Regions from separate parts of the Paenibacillus sp. FSL W8-0439 genome, predicted to be linked through region 1. Evidence: riboswitches for the same ligand, from Rfam matches in the RefSeq annotation. Region 1 holds a riboswitch; the other holds the start of a gene.
The links. A riboswitch is a leader RNA that binds a small molecule or an ion and turns the genes downstream of it on or off. The one in region 1 is predicted to bind cyclic di-AMP.

Region 1 (7,375 bases):
CAACTCTGCTACGTGATTGGCGTAAGCGAACTGACTTAAAGACCGCCCTTTCTTCGGAAAACAGGCGGTTTTTGTTGCATATTGTGGTATAATGAAAACCAACATACATAATTCGGTAATTTTAGCACACGTGATCTTTGAAAAGGGAACAAGGGACATGATATCGTTATTTGGAGAGCCTGCTAGGGAGGAAGGAACTTCTATGCAATCTATTTACCAACGCATTGAGGAGCTCATTAAGGAACGAGGTATGACGAAAAAGGCGTTTTGCCAGCAGTTGGGCATTAGTACAGGGAACTTTGGAGATTGGAAAAGAGGAAAAACGACACCAGGCACGAATAAACTCATAGAAATCGCTTCTTTTTTTGACGCTAGTCTGGATTGGATTATGCTGGGTCGAGACGTGCAGAGTAAGGTGCTGAAGGAGTCGCAGGACCCTTATTTTTTTGGAGCTTCAGGGCAACTGAATTGCCAGGGGGGATCGCTAAGTGAGGCGGAAAGAGATTTTATACTTGAGTATATTGAATTTACCCGCTTTCGTAAAGAGAAAAACCAGCCCAATTCAACTACTGATTAATGTTTGCTGTGGGATTTGATAAGGACATTCTAATGTGTACAATTGAAAATTAATTAGAAAAAGCTACAGTGTCGGAGGGGAAACGTTGTGGGAGATCAAACTATTTATCAGCGGATTGAAGCTTTAATTAAGGATCGAGGAATGACCAAGAAGGCATTTTGTGAAAAGCTTAAAATTAGCTCAGGGAATCTCGGTGATTGGAGAAGGGGAAAAACAACGCCAGGTACCGCCCATTTGATTCAGATTTCGGACTTTTTTAATGTATCGCTCGACTGGTTGATGAAAGGGATTAAGCCAGGGGAAGGCGTGCTTCAGGAGCAGAAGGCTGCTTATTTTTTTGGGGTGATGGGGCCACTGAATTGCCAGGCTGAAGATCTTGAGACAGAAGAACAGAACTTTATTTTAGAATACGTTGAATTTGCGAAGTACCGTAAGCAAAAAAGAGAGAAGGACAAAACAAAACTTGAATAATCTATGGCTAAACGCCTGGGTGATAACCCGTAAAACGAACTGAGGGTTCGGTTTACGGGTTTATTTGGTTTCCTGATAATATGGCGACGCATTGGTTGCTGAAATGCTTGTTCGGTTTAGTGTGGTGTCGCCTCCTTATAATCGTTATCGTCGATATTCAGAATTGCAGCAACTTGTTTTCTGTACCTTTGTGCTTTGCGGGTGCCGTGAATCAGATTGGACAAGCGTGAAGGCGGAATATTATGTGTCTCGCAAAATGTTTTCTGATCCAGCCGAAGCTCGACAAGCCTTTGTTTGATGGCCCACCCGAAGGAGGTGACAGGCATTTTGTTGTTCAAGAGAAATCGCCCCTTACGGATTCTTACGGAATAATTGGTGTGATATAATAATCATCAGTAAACATGTTAGAATTAACCATCTAAAACTATGATACACTTTTATACGTGTTTATACAATCTTAAATACGGTATTTTGTTAAAATAATTACTTAATTAAGTGCAAAAAGTGAAAATAATCCGACTATGGTCTGTTATTGGTGTGAATTTGGGATACATGAATAAAAATACTCTGCCGCTTGAGAAAAGGGCAGAGTATTTTTATTGTGACTGCTAGATTGGTAAACGACGCATCAGAGGGATGCTGGAAGGTGTTTAAATAGGACGGAGGAGGAAAAGGGTCTGGATGCATTCAATTGGCTGCTATGGCTCATATAGGGTGGCTGAGTGATATAGGAGCTGGTCCGATGGCTGTGGAAAAGATGGCGCTGATATGAGCTTGGCGTAGGTTTGTTAATCTTCTTCCAGGTGGTAAGCAACTCGCTGGTCATATGATCGATAAGAGGATTTTTTTCCTCATAAGGAGGATTGAGCAGTCTAAAGGCATCTTCGATACAGAAGGATACCGCTGTGGCAAAATAGCCGTGAATGGTCTGTTCTATATCGCTTCCGAGGAGGGAGTTAATCCAAGTGTGGACAGTAGCGAGTGTGCCAATTGCATTGTATTGAGTGAGTGTGTCTTCCAGTTGGTCAAATGCGAGCCAAGGATAAAGAGCCTTGGTGAGCTTGAGCAGTCGCTGGCCAGAAAGTCGCGACTCTTTTACATGCTGCGAGGAAGGATGTTGGGTGTGCAACATTTTATCAATAAGGGCGATCCGCCAACCGTCATTCTGCTGGATGGCTGCATACAGACTTTTAATGGCCATGCCGTCAAGGGTTGTGATTTGAGGATACCAATCGTCTCGCATGTAATGTTTCAGATCCTGAAGACTGTTCAGGTGTTCGGCGCGGAAACGCTCCTCCAATCCGTAGAAACGGGTGAAACCACCAATAGGTAAGGAAGGGTCCAACAATAATGCGTAGTTTAGCAACCGGTTACCTTTATGCAGGACGGTTCGCCTCCTTGAAGTGAATATTTGTGTGATGTTATTTGACTTGAATATTGATTTGTAATAAGAAATCGAACATTTATGTAATATATTTTTACACTTACAGCTCTATTGTGTCAAATTAAATAATTTTATTGCTTATATATGTTATATAAAGTTACATTAAAAATAATTATAATATTCTTGTTTACAAATTGTTGCTGAGAGAGTATAATAAATCTGTTGCCTCAATACATTATGACATGCGGTCGTGGTGGAATGGCAGACACGCTATCTTGAGGGGGTAGTGGGCGTACGCCCGTGGAGGTTCGAGTCCTCTCGACCGCATTATATGCAGTACCCAGTTGAAAAAGCATCCTGACACGTTTTACGTGAAGGGATGCTTTTTTTGTTAAATACTTTTCGTCATATCCTCCCGTCACAGAAGCGGTCGTATGGACAACGGACCGCTCGTTAACTGTAATGCATAAAGATTGTCAGTTTTTCTGCAAAAGCTTCTTAATATCTCCTACAAGCTTGTCTGGAGTGGTTTGCGGCGCATAACGCTTAAATACGTTACCTTCTCGTGTAATTAAGAATTTAGTAAAATTCCATTTGATCGCTTTGGAGCCTAATACGCCTGGAGCAGTGTGGGTCAGGTAGCGAAATAGAGGATGTGCCTGATCACCGTTAACATCTGTCTTGGCGAACATGGGAAAAGTCACTCCGTAATTGAGTTGGCAAAACTCGGAGATCTCCTCGCTGGAACCCGGCTCTTGTTTGGCGAACTGGTTGCTGGGAAATCCCAAAATTTCGAGCCCCTGTTCATGATACTGGTCATATAGCTCTTGTAGCGCCTTGTACTGGGGGGTTAACCCACATTTGCTGGCAGTATTCACGATAAGAAGAACTTTCCCTTCGTATGTGGATAACGGAATTTGTGCCCCTTGTAGGGTCTGTGCATCATATTTATATACGCTCATGATATCCCTCCTAATTCAATATTCTACAATTAAATTGTGAACAATTCAACAAGGGGTTGCAAGTCCAGAAGAGTCTACAGACATTGTGCATTGTAAAATCGTCTTTTGTTCAAAACGGTAAATCGCACTTCAAATGGAGCAAATTGAGGTGTTTCTTCTTATAAAAGAGGGTTCATTCGATAATTATCTAGTACATATAGCGCATTTTCTTTCTTTTTTATAAATAAAGGGCAACCGTACCATACCCTACGCCAATATTGACATGCCTTTCATTTTCAAAAAGAGGTGAAATACAGAGTTTTAGAGAGATACGAGAAGCATAGGTTGGTTGTAAGCGTTATCCTTAATCTTCTATGCTCTAAAGGGTGATTTATAGCCTTGCCGTTGAGCTTTACAGTCTTCCTTGCACGGGTGTATGATTCAAGACGTAATTTCAAATTAACAACAATGAAGCAACAACGAATTGTCTAAAGCGCTGAATTTTGCAGTTGCAAAAGCGGGGGAACCAACGAGTATATACGGCTTTGCAAGCCGTGTGTCTCATGGGGTGAATTTTCCGGCCAAGTGCCGTAAATAGGGCGACTCTCACGTCCGAATCCGACAGCTAACCTCGTAAGCGTACAGGGAGAGGCAACAAACCGCCGTGTGCAGCCATGGTTTATTTTATCATGGAATGTATGAAGCCGGAGGAAGCCTTTTTCCTTCGGCTTCTTTTTGTTGTCTTTTTATACCGGGAGAGGAGCTACTGATGGAAGGTCGGTTAATTATTGTCACTGCACCGAATGAAGCGGGCAGAAGTTTTGTGAAATTGCTTATGTTCAAAAAATTGGCGTTTGCAGTTCTCACAAATAGCACCCAGGAGGAACGACAGCTCAAAAAAATGGGTGTGGAGCACATTGTGCGCATCAATACGATGCAAGCGGGAAAATGGAATTTTCCTAAAAAAGAAATTGGTAGTGTGTATTTGTTTGAAAACAGCTTGAATCTAACTTGCCGTTTCCTGCAAATATGTCGGCCACTAACATCAGAATTGATCTATGTTATTACGCACGGCTGTAATCCACAAGGAATTTATCGGGGATTGGGAGCGGACCATGTGATCTACACATTGAACGGAGAGGTGGGTTTCCTGCTGAACGGATAAGCACTTATAACATAGCTGGTTTATGATTTTATGATGGAATCAAAAGGGCAATCTGAAAAGCGATACGGAGGGTATGAACATGATGGATTTATACATGCTGCTCGTAATGGCTGTGAGTTATGGAGTGATACTGCTGTTTGTACGCTGGTGTGATGCGCAGACCTCAAAAGGAGGGCGAAGAGGATGATCGTTGTGCTAGGACTTACGGCTATTGTGTTCGTGTATTTAATCTACGCACTCCTGAATCCTGAAAAATTCTAGTCAACTATAGGATCGAGCAGGCGGGAACAGCAGATCAAGAATGCAGCATCAGAGATGCAGATTTTCGCAAACGTGTGCACTCAATGGATGGTCTGAATCAGGTCTGTTGTTCCAAATGCAGGAGCATTTTAAGGAGGAATAGAGGATGGAGCTACTGCAAATTGGGATTGTGATCATCATATTGTTGCTCTTGGTAAAGCCGATGGGCACCTATATGTATCACGTATTCTCGAATGAACCGAATCGGACGGATCGGATTTTTGGTGGAACGGAAAAGCTGATTTATAAGGCTGTAGGCTTGAAGAAACAGGACAGCATGCATTGGACCACGTACGCTATGAGTTTCATTGCAACCAATGTGGTGCTTGTGGGGATCAGCTACCTGCTATTGCGCTTGCAGGCTATACTTCCGGGCAATCCGGTTGGGAACAGTAATATGGAAGCATCATTGGCATTTAATACAGTAATCAGCTTTATGACCAATACGAATCTCCAACATTACAGCGGAGAAAGCGGGCTTACGTATCTGACGCAGATGGCGTTCGTCACGATGATGATGTTTACTTCGGCTGCTTCGGGGTTTTCGGTTGCTGCGGCTTTTATGAGGGGATTGACGCGGCGCGGTGAAGGGCTGGGTAATTTTTTTCAAGATTTTATTAAAGCCAACATACGGATTTTCCTGCCGCTTGCCTTTGTACTTACGCTGGTGCTGGTGGGATTAAAAGTACCACAGACGCTACAACCCACGGCGGATATTACGACTTTAAGTGGTACACAGCAGCAGATTGCTATGGGACCCATTGCCTCATTGGAATCCATCAAGCATTTGGGCACGAACGGGGGCGGTTTTGCGGGAGCTAATTCTGCACATCCTTTTGAAAATCCAAATCCTTGGACGAACGTACTGGAAATTTTGGCAATGTGGGTAATGCCGGCTTCGCTGCCGTATACATTTGGATTGTTTGCCCGTAATCGCAAGCAGGGCTGGATTATTTTCAGCTCGATGATGGTCTTGTTCCTTATTTTTCTATCCATAACGTATGTGTCGGAGAAAACAGGTAATCCGTTAATCCAGGCACTGGGTATGGATGCATCTCAGGGAAGCATGGAAGGGAAAGAAGTTCGTTTCGGTATTGGCCAATCGGCATTATTCACTGCGGTCACAACGGCGGCAACGACAGGTTCGGTCAATAATATGCATGATACATTGACCCCGCTAGGTGGTATGGCTGCTTTGGGAGAAATGATGCTAAACGTCATTTTTGGCGGCAAGGGCGTCGGGCTGATGAATATGCTGATGTATGCGATTCTGGGAGTGTTTATATGCGGACTGATGGTCGGAAGAACCCCGGAATTTATGGGTAGGAAAATTGAAGGCAAGGAAATGAAACTGATTGCAATTGCTATTTTGGTACATCCGTTTCTTATTCTTGCTCCCACTGCGCTTGCGTTTATGAGTCATTGGGGATATGATGCGGTCTCTAACCCCGGATATCACGGGTTGACTCAGGTGCTCTATGAATATGCATCATCTGCGGCAAATAACGGCTCGGGATTTGAAGGTCTTTCGGATAACAACGTGTTTTGGAACGTTACAACAGGAGCGGTTATGTTCTTTGGACGATATGTATCCATGATTGCATTGCTGGCTGTGGCGGCTTCGTTGAATGCCAAAGCGCCGACCCCGGTGACGATGGGTACACTGCGCACGGACAACAAGCTGTTTGGAGCCATCCTAATCGGAGTGGTCCTGTTGATTGGTGCGTTAACCTTTTTGCCGGTGATCGTACTGGGTCCTGTAGCTGAATTTTTGACCATGTGATGAAGAATGAGCATAGAAGGAAAATGAGAATGGATGAACGGGGTGCTTGATCATGAAGGAACAACGCAAACGCATGCTGGATAGAAGCATCTTGAAGCAGGCGGTCAAGGATAGCTTTATCAAATTAAATCCGATGATCATGATGAAAAATCCTGTCATGTTCGTCGTGGAGATCGGCACATTGGTCGTACTGCTCATGCTGCTGCTTCCCGGTTATTTTGGAACCGGCAAGGAAATGGGCTTTAACTTGGCTGTATTTATTATTTTGTTGTTCACGCTGCTTTTTGCTAACTTTGCTGAAGCGCTCGCGGAGGGACGGGGGAAAGCACAAGCAGCTTCCTTGAAAAAATCCAAGCAGGACTCACAAGCTAATAAGCTCGTCGGGAATGAGATTCAGGTGGTCAGCTCAACAGCATTGCGTAGAGGTGACCTGGTAATCGTCTCTCAGGGCGAAATGATTCCAAGCGATGGTGAGGTTATTGAAGGCCTGGCCTCGGTGGATGAATCTGCAATTACGGGAGAATCAGCTCCGGTCATTAAGGAATCGGGCGGTGATTTTTGCTCGGTAACCGGCGGGACGCGGGTAGTCAGTGACCGCATTAAGGTGCGGATTACGACTGAGCCGGGTGAAACGTTTATTGATAAAATGATTTCGCTCGTGGAAGGTGCACAGCGGCAAAAAACACCAAATGAAATTGCGCTGAATACATTGCTGATTAGCTTAACGATTATTTTTCTCATTGTGGTGGTGACA
Region 2 (7,375 bases), 1.6 Mb from region 1:
GCTACTCCAACATTAGCGATGCTACGAAAAAAGCATGCGGACATTTTTAAAATGTGCGGCCCGCACACCCGCCAAATTGCCTTAACCTTTGATGATGTGCCCGATTCAAGGTATACGCCGCAGGTTTTGGACGTATTACACGCAAACGGTATCAAAGCTACGTTTTTTATCGTCGGCCATCGTGCGGAAAAGCATCCGGGGATCATACGCCGCATCATCCGCGAGGGTCATGCTATAGGAAACCATTCCTATACTCATCCGGATTTCAGGAAGGCCACACCAGAACGCTTTCGCCACCAGATTACAAAAACAGAACGCATTTTAGAAGCCAGCGCAGGTTTTCGGCCCAGATTGATACGACCACCCTATGGTGAAATCACGGAGCCTCAAATTCAGTGGGCGCGTCGTCATGGGTACATGATCGTCAATTGGAATGTGGACTCTCTAGACTGGAAGGGATTAAGCAAAACACAGATTCAGCGTAACGTGATCCCGGCTACCAGACCTGGCTCCATTATTTTAATGCATGCAGGTGGAGGTCAAAGTTCCAACTTGCAAGGTACTGTCCAAGCTTTGCCGGGTCTAATCCACTCTTTAAAAGCTAAGGGCTACAAGTTTGTCACAGTCCCCCGGCTACTTCACACATCGGAACGAAAATAACAGTATGTCTAAGCCTCGTATATACCAACAACGTAAAAAGGCTGCCTTGACGAGCAGAATGCTTCTGCTTGTAAGACAGCCTTTTTTAGCGATAAACGACCGTACTGATAAGAAGTCGTCCCAGTTATATGTTGTGTGCTATAATATTAAGTTTACATAATATATATTATGTTTAATGAAATCAAATATATGCACAATGCTATTTATCAATAACGTACAGTTTCACATTTTGGAAGCCGAAGTCGTTCACGAATGATTTGTTGCCAGGGATAAAGATATCAATCCGCTTTCCGGTAATAGCGCTGCCCTGATCACGGGCAACGGCTACAAAAGAATGGTCTGGCAAGCCGGGATGGGAATAGCCTGTAACTAGCACCTTTGTTCCCATAGGAATGACTTTCGGGTCTACTGCAATTGTACCCAGTTTAAGCGGATTACCGTAGTAATCGACTGCACCCCATTTGCCATTTTCATCAGCTGCGGCTGAATATGCTGTTGCTTTAACATCAACAACTTTACTGTAATTGAATGTTTTGCCCCATGCTTCAATTGTTGGCCTCTCATTCGCTGGTGCTTTCTCCGTAAGAAGCTGTGGTTTCGAATCCGAAGCCGTCTTCACACTTTTTTCGTCTGGCACTTTAATTTGTAGACCTGCATATATGTTGTTGGACGCAATATCCGGGTTAGCCTTCGTCAAGTCATCTACCGATACCCCATAACGTTGAGCAAGCAAAAAGAAAGTATCGCCTTCTTTGGCAGTATGAAGCGAAGCAGCATTTGCTACTCCTGCTGTCTGTGCCAATCCTGCAATCGCTGCGGCAAGCACCGCAAATTTCATGGTTTTTCCAATATGTTTTAAGTGTTTCAAAGATATGTACCTCCTCTGTTATGCCTGCGAAGTTAGCTGTCGGATTCGGACTCAGGAGAAGCCCTATGCTTGTGCAATTCACCCCTAGGCATATTCCACAACATCTATATGACGCATTGGAATAATTGCCGTTGTTACGTCCCCCGCACTTCCCATGGTTTGAGCCCAGCACCTGAGTAATTGTTATCATTGCTGCTGCCCCGGTAAGTTTTGGCTTACTGCATAATATCACAATTTTGTAACCTTATCTGCATGAAAATGTTGGGAACCTTGAACATCATACTATATCCATTACAATTTTGTCATCAAAAATCGGTTTTTTGTTACGAAAATATGGAGATATGGTGACAAAAGGAGAAAAGCCCTCCGTGAAATATCATCACGAGAGGGCTTTGTCAATAATTCATAAAAGCATTTTCTTACAGCACTTTAGCCAGAAAATCACGGGTACGATCATGGCTTGGAGTTCCGAAAACTTGCTCCGGCGTACCTTGCTCTATAATTTGACCGTTGTCCATAAAGATGATTCGGTCTCCTACCTCACGAGCAAAGCCCATTTCATGCGTCACGATCACCATCGTCATGCCGCCTTCAGCGAGCTTCTTCATCACATCCAGAACCTCTCCAACCATTTCAGGGTCCAGGGCAGAGGTAGGTTCATCAAACAGCATTACGTGCGGCTGCATGGCGAGAGCACGTGCTATCGCTATACGTTGCTTTTGACCGCCAGATAACTGGTTCGGGTAGGTATTCTTCTTATCCTCAAGACCCACGGTCCGCAGGAGCTCCAACGCAATTTTCTCCGCTTCTTTCCCCGATTGCTTCTTCACCTGCGTTGGTGCAAGCGTCAGATTCTGCAGTATTGTTTTATGCGGAAACAGATTAAAATGTTGGAAAACCATCCCCATCTTCTCCCGAGTCGCATTAATATTATGACCACGGGCCGTAATCGGCTCACCCTCAAACAAGATTTCCCCTTCTGTTGGCTGTTCCAACAGATTCATACAACGCAAAAACGTACTTTTCCCCGAACCACTCGGGCCGATAATGACGACTACTTCACCTTTGGCGATATCTATATCAATGCCTTTTAAAATTTCATTCTTACCGAATGATTTACGCAGTTGTTTAACGGTGATCACTGGCTCTCAACTTCCTTTCCCATAAACCCAACAGCTTAGATAAGCTGAATGTCATTACAAAATAAATAGCGGCTGCGATTACGAATGGACTTAAGCCTTCGTAGGTAATATTCTTAATGACCTGGGCTTGATACATAATGTCCACCATCCCAATGGTCGAAATAATAGAAGATTCTTTAATGATCGTAATGAACTCATTACCAATAGCAGGCAATATAGATTTAAATGCTTGCGGTAAAATAACGTGACGCATCGCTTTGCCTCGTCCCATCCCGAGCGAGCGGGCAGCTTCCATCTGTCCACGGTCTACGGCCTGAATACCAGCACGGAAAATTTCAGCCAAATATGCCGAACTATTCAGAGACAACGTAATTATACCGGACTGGAGTGGCGTAAAATTAACACCTAACGTCAAAGCAACTCCGTAATGAATGATCATAAGCTGCACCAGCATAGGTGTGCCGCGCAGTATCTCTACATATGCGGTACCTAGCCACTCGATAATACGAATACCACTCATCCGCAGCAAGGATATGATCAGGCCAATAATGAATCCGAACAGTACTCCGAGCGCAGACAGCAATAGAGTGTAGCCGATACCCGTAGCGTAGAAACTGCGATATTTCAAAAATATATCTACAATGCTATTCGAAGAAACCTGTCTGTCAGCAGACAGTGCACTCGCTTCTGTAGAAAATTTCTCAATCGATCCGTCCGCTTTCAGGCGAGCCAACGTTTTATTTACTGAAGCAAGCAATTCCGCATTTCCTTTACGGATGCCTACAGCAGTTTCTGCTCCTTCATCTTCAGGTACTGCTTTAGCAAGTGTTACGGTACCGTCTAGCGTGTATCCTTTAGCAACGGTATCTTCGATTACAACCGCGTTGATACGCTTGGTCCGAAGCTGGAGTACCAGATCGGATATTTTATCCAATGAGGTTACAGAAGCATTAGGCACTTTTTGCGCAATTTCTTCCTGGATACTCCCCTTCTGCGCACCGAGCTTCTCTCCTTTTAGAGCAGCCATCGTTGAATATTTGTCTTTGTCCTCTGGACGAACCATAATGACTTGCTTGGAACGATAGTATACATCCGAAAAATCAATGCTTTTTCTGCGTTCATCCGTCGGCGTCATACCAGACAGCACCAAGTCTACGCGACCACTTTGCAGAGCAGGCAGCAAAGAGTCAAAACTCATGTCCTCTGGGACCATCTCTGCATCCAGATCCTTGGCGATTTCCTTGGCGATTTCAACATCAAACCCGACAATGGTATCCTGACCGTTAATAACTTTGTGAAACTCATACGGCGGGAAGTCAGCACTCATACCCACTACAAGTTTTTTCTGTGGCTTTCCTTCCGATCCGTATGCAGTGAGCATAGGAAGACCAGCCAACAGCAAGATAACCGCCGTCAAAACCAGGGCGGTAAAACGATATGCCTTTTTCAATCTTTTTTTCTCTCCTTAAATTCTTTATAATAAATAAGATTGTGTCATTATAAATGAATATGCATGATTATGCAATGAATGTTATAGTACAATTTTAGTATATCTATCGCAGTACCTACATTACAGCATATATAAAGGAGTTTTCAGCATGAATTTTAAACAGACCATTCAACACACCATTGAACAGCATGCCGAGCGGTTTAAGGACATTTCGTTGTATATAGGCGCAAACCCTGAACTTGGAAACGAGGAATTCCTAGCCTCTGCCCGTCTAAAAGAAGAACTTGCCTTTCACGGTTTTGAAGTTCAGGCACCCATATTGGGTATAGAAACGGCCTTTATTGCTACTTACAAAGCAGTCAAGCCTGGACCAGTTGTTGCTTTTCTGGCAGAATATGACGCCCTGAAAGGTTTAGGGCACGCCTGTGGACACCATTTGATATGCATGATGAGTACAGGTGCTGCCGTCGGTCTCAAATCGATCATCGACGAGACTGGTGGAGAAGTACGTGTTTACGGCACACCTGCCGAAGAAACACGCGGTGCAAAAGTTCCGATGGCGGCGGCTGGATTGTTTGATGATTGCGACATAGCCATGATGACACATCCCTTCGATCGCTACGAAAAATCAGGAAAATCGCTGGCGATGGATGCTGTACAGTTCGAATTTTTTGGTCAATCCGCTCATGCTGCGGCCAGTCCGCACGAAGGGATTAATGCCTTGGACGCTGTGATTCAAACGTTTAATGGGATCAACGCATTTCGGCAACAGGTGAAAAGTACAGTACGTATCCATGGCATCATTAATCAGGGTGGGCAGGCTGCCAATATTATTCCTGATTACGCCTCAGCTCAATTTTACGTGAGAGCCGCGACACGCCAAGAACTGAACCCGCTTACCCGTCGTGTTATTCAAATTGCTGAAGGAGCTGCTTTACAAGCCGGGTGTCGCTTGGAAACCTCCAATTATGAGACTTCTTATGATGAAATGGTGACTAACGGTGTACTCTCCGACACCTTTACTGCAAATTTGGTGCAGGCTGGTATTGCGCAAGAAGATATTACGGAAGGCGAAGATCATGGCTCTATGGATATCGGAAATGTATCACTTCATTGCCCTGCGATCCATCCGTACATTCAAGTTATTGACGAGAAGCATGCCTTGCATACACCAGAATTCCGCGATTTGGCGATGCAGGACCGCGCAATGGAAGGAATGCTCTTGGCCGCGAGGACCTTGGCATGGACAGCTTGCGATGTAATCACAAGTTCTGAGCTGCTGGCACAGATTAAAGAAGAATTCGCTCTACTGAATAGCAAAAGCTAAAATCGGAAATGCCGTCTTCTTGGAGAAAGGAGTGCCTTTATGAATAGTATGAGTAGCTTTTGGACGTTGTTTATTGTGGTTGACCTCATCATTTTTTGGTTTATATTCCGAGCAATACGCAGGAATCGTGGAAACAGAAGCACGCGCCGCCGGAATGCATTTTTCCTTAGTTCCCCGTCTCCTTCGTCACTCACGCAAGAGCGTCATCCAGAGATTACGGAGCTGAAGGAGCTGCTGGAGCGATCCATTCCAGCCTCCTATGCTCACAACGTAAAGCAACGTGTCATGGAAGCCCACCCTAATCTGACGGAACAAGAATATGACTGGCGCTGGCATGAGCTAAAACGATACTTCATGCTATGCGCGATTATGAATCGAGTGCCTATGTTCAGTAGTGATGTGGATGAACTATGGCACGAAATGTTAATGTTTACGCGCGAATACCAGCAGTTCTCGGAAGCTTTTTTTGGTCGTATGCTTCACCATGCTCCCCATTCGGGCGGCTCTCAGCCGATGCCAGAGGAGCGGGCGTGGTTTGACTGGTTGTATGTGGAATGCTTTGGCTGGAATCGCTATAGCGCCAGTTTGTGGGGAACTTTTTTTAATCATCCATTACCGAATGATGAGCTTTCACACTATTACAACCTGACAGCTTCAGCGCAGCCAGTAGGTGACCGATGGAATATAAGTGAAAATATAGGCATTTCAAAGCAGACACAACAAGCGGTTCATAAGATAGTCCAACACCTCCGTGAGCGGGTAAATAAAGCTGTAAATGATCCTGAGGGCAAGCAGCTCCCCAAGATCAACTATTTGCAGGTTGACTATTTGCTACTGGCTGTTGTGTGGTATTCATGGTATCGGCCTGATGAATTTGCCATACACATGCACCCAGACTCTACAAGCAGTGCCGCCCTAGCCAGCTCATCCGGCTGTAGCTCTGCAAGCGGCTGCTCAAACTGGGATACACACCACTCGCACCATCATTCCTCCCATGACAGTTCTCATGGTGGAGGCTCTTCTCACCACGATTCAGGCGATTCTGGGAGTCATTCCTCTTGTAGCAGCGGATCTTCGTGTGGAAGCAGTTGTGGTGGCGGGGGCGACTGACCGCAGCAAAAAAGGGAATTCCTCAGCCAGACACTGGCTAAAGGGATTCCCTTTTTTATTAGCACAAATATGGTATCCTACTCTGTTCCATCAATCTTTGCTAGCGAACGGTAAATATCCATATAAGCCTCGGCCGATACATCCCAACTGTACTCTCCTGCAAAGGCCGTCTGTGTAAGCTTGTTCCAATGCTCAGGTTGGCGATAGTAATCAACAGCACGACGAATGGTGTGCAGCATGTCATGTGCATTATAGTTCGTGAAACTAAAACCGTTACCTTCACCTGTGGATTCATTATAAGCCTGTACAGTATCGTTCAGCCCTCCAGTTTCTCGCACTATAGGGACACTTCCATAACGAAGCGCCAGCAGTTGACTAATCCCACAAGGCTCAAACCTCGATGGCATAAGATACATGTCACTTGCCGCATATATTTTTCGTGACAGTGGCTCGCTAAAAGTAAGCTGCGCCGACATTTTCAGAGGATACCGTCCCGCTGCTTCCCGGAACCAGTGCTCAAAAGCCGGGTCCCCTGTTCCCAGCACGACAAACTGAATATCGTCATAATACAAGATTTCGTCAAGCACTCTCGTAACCAGATCTAGCCCCTTCATATCCACAAGTCTAGTTACCATTGCTATCATAGGTACGTCCGGACGCACCGGCAGACCTAGCTCCTTTTGCAAGGCAATTTTATTTTCCTTTTTCTTTGCCAGACTTGTGCGGTACTTTGTATAAATACGGTTGTCTGTGGCAGGATTGTAGCTTTGGGTATCAATTCCATTCACAATCCCCGTTAAGCGTCCCTGCTCTCCTAA

Region 2: linked by a shared signal. The riboswitch ahead of MKX36_RS13320 (3D domain-containing protein) and the one ahead of MKX36_RS06350 (hypothetical protein) in region 1 are both predicted to bind cyclic di-AMP.

The regions. Positions count from the first base shown of each region.
Region 1 is NZ_JBBPAK010000001.1:1,486,891-1,494,265, forward strand. It holds gene MKX36_RS06315 (MarR family winged helix-turn-helix transcriptional regulator) at 1-16, shown strand, start outside; gene MKX36_RS06320 (helix-turn-helix domain-containing protein) at 203-577, shown strand; gene MKX36_RS06325 (helix-turn-helix domain-containing protein) at 665-1,048, shown strand; gene MKX36_RS06330 (Rha family transcriptional regulator) at 1,165-1,386, opposite strand; gene MKX36_RS06335 (urease accessory protein UreF) at 1,677-2,414, opposite strand; tRNA gene MKX36_RS06340 (tRNA-Leu) at 2,677-2,759, shown strand; gene MKX36_RS06345 (glutathione peroxidase) at 2,909-3,394, opposite strand; cyclic di-AMP (ydaO/yuaA leader) riboswitch at 3,858-4,029, shown strand; gene MKX36_RS06350 (hypothetical protein) at 4,143-4,538, shown strand; gene kdpF (K(+)-transporting ATPase subunit F) at 4,722-4,799, shown strand; gene kdpA (potassium-transporting ATPase subunit KdpA) at 4,945-6,621, shown strand; gene kdpB (potassium-transporting ATPase subunit KdpB) at 6,674-7,375, shown strand, end outside.
Region 2 is NZ_JBBPAK010000001.1:3,134,676-3,142,050, forward strand. It holds gene MKX36_RS13315 (polysaccharide deacetylase family protein) at 1-660, shown strand, start outside; gene MKX36_RS13320 (3D domain-containing protein) at 860-1,528, opposite strand; cyclic di-AMP (ydaO/yuaA leader) riboswitch at 1,535-1,704, opposite strand; gene MKX36_RS13325 (amino acid ABC transporter ATP-binding protein) at 1,948-2,670, opposite strand; gene MKX36_RS13330 (ABC transporter substrate-binding protein/permease) at 2,657-4,120, opposite strand; gene MKX36_RS13335 (M20 family metallopeptidase) at 4,269-5,447, shown strand; gene MKX36_RS13340 (hypothetical protein) at 5,487-6,557, shown strand; gene glgA (glycogen synthase GlgA) at 6,635-7,375, opposite strand, start outside.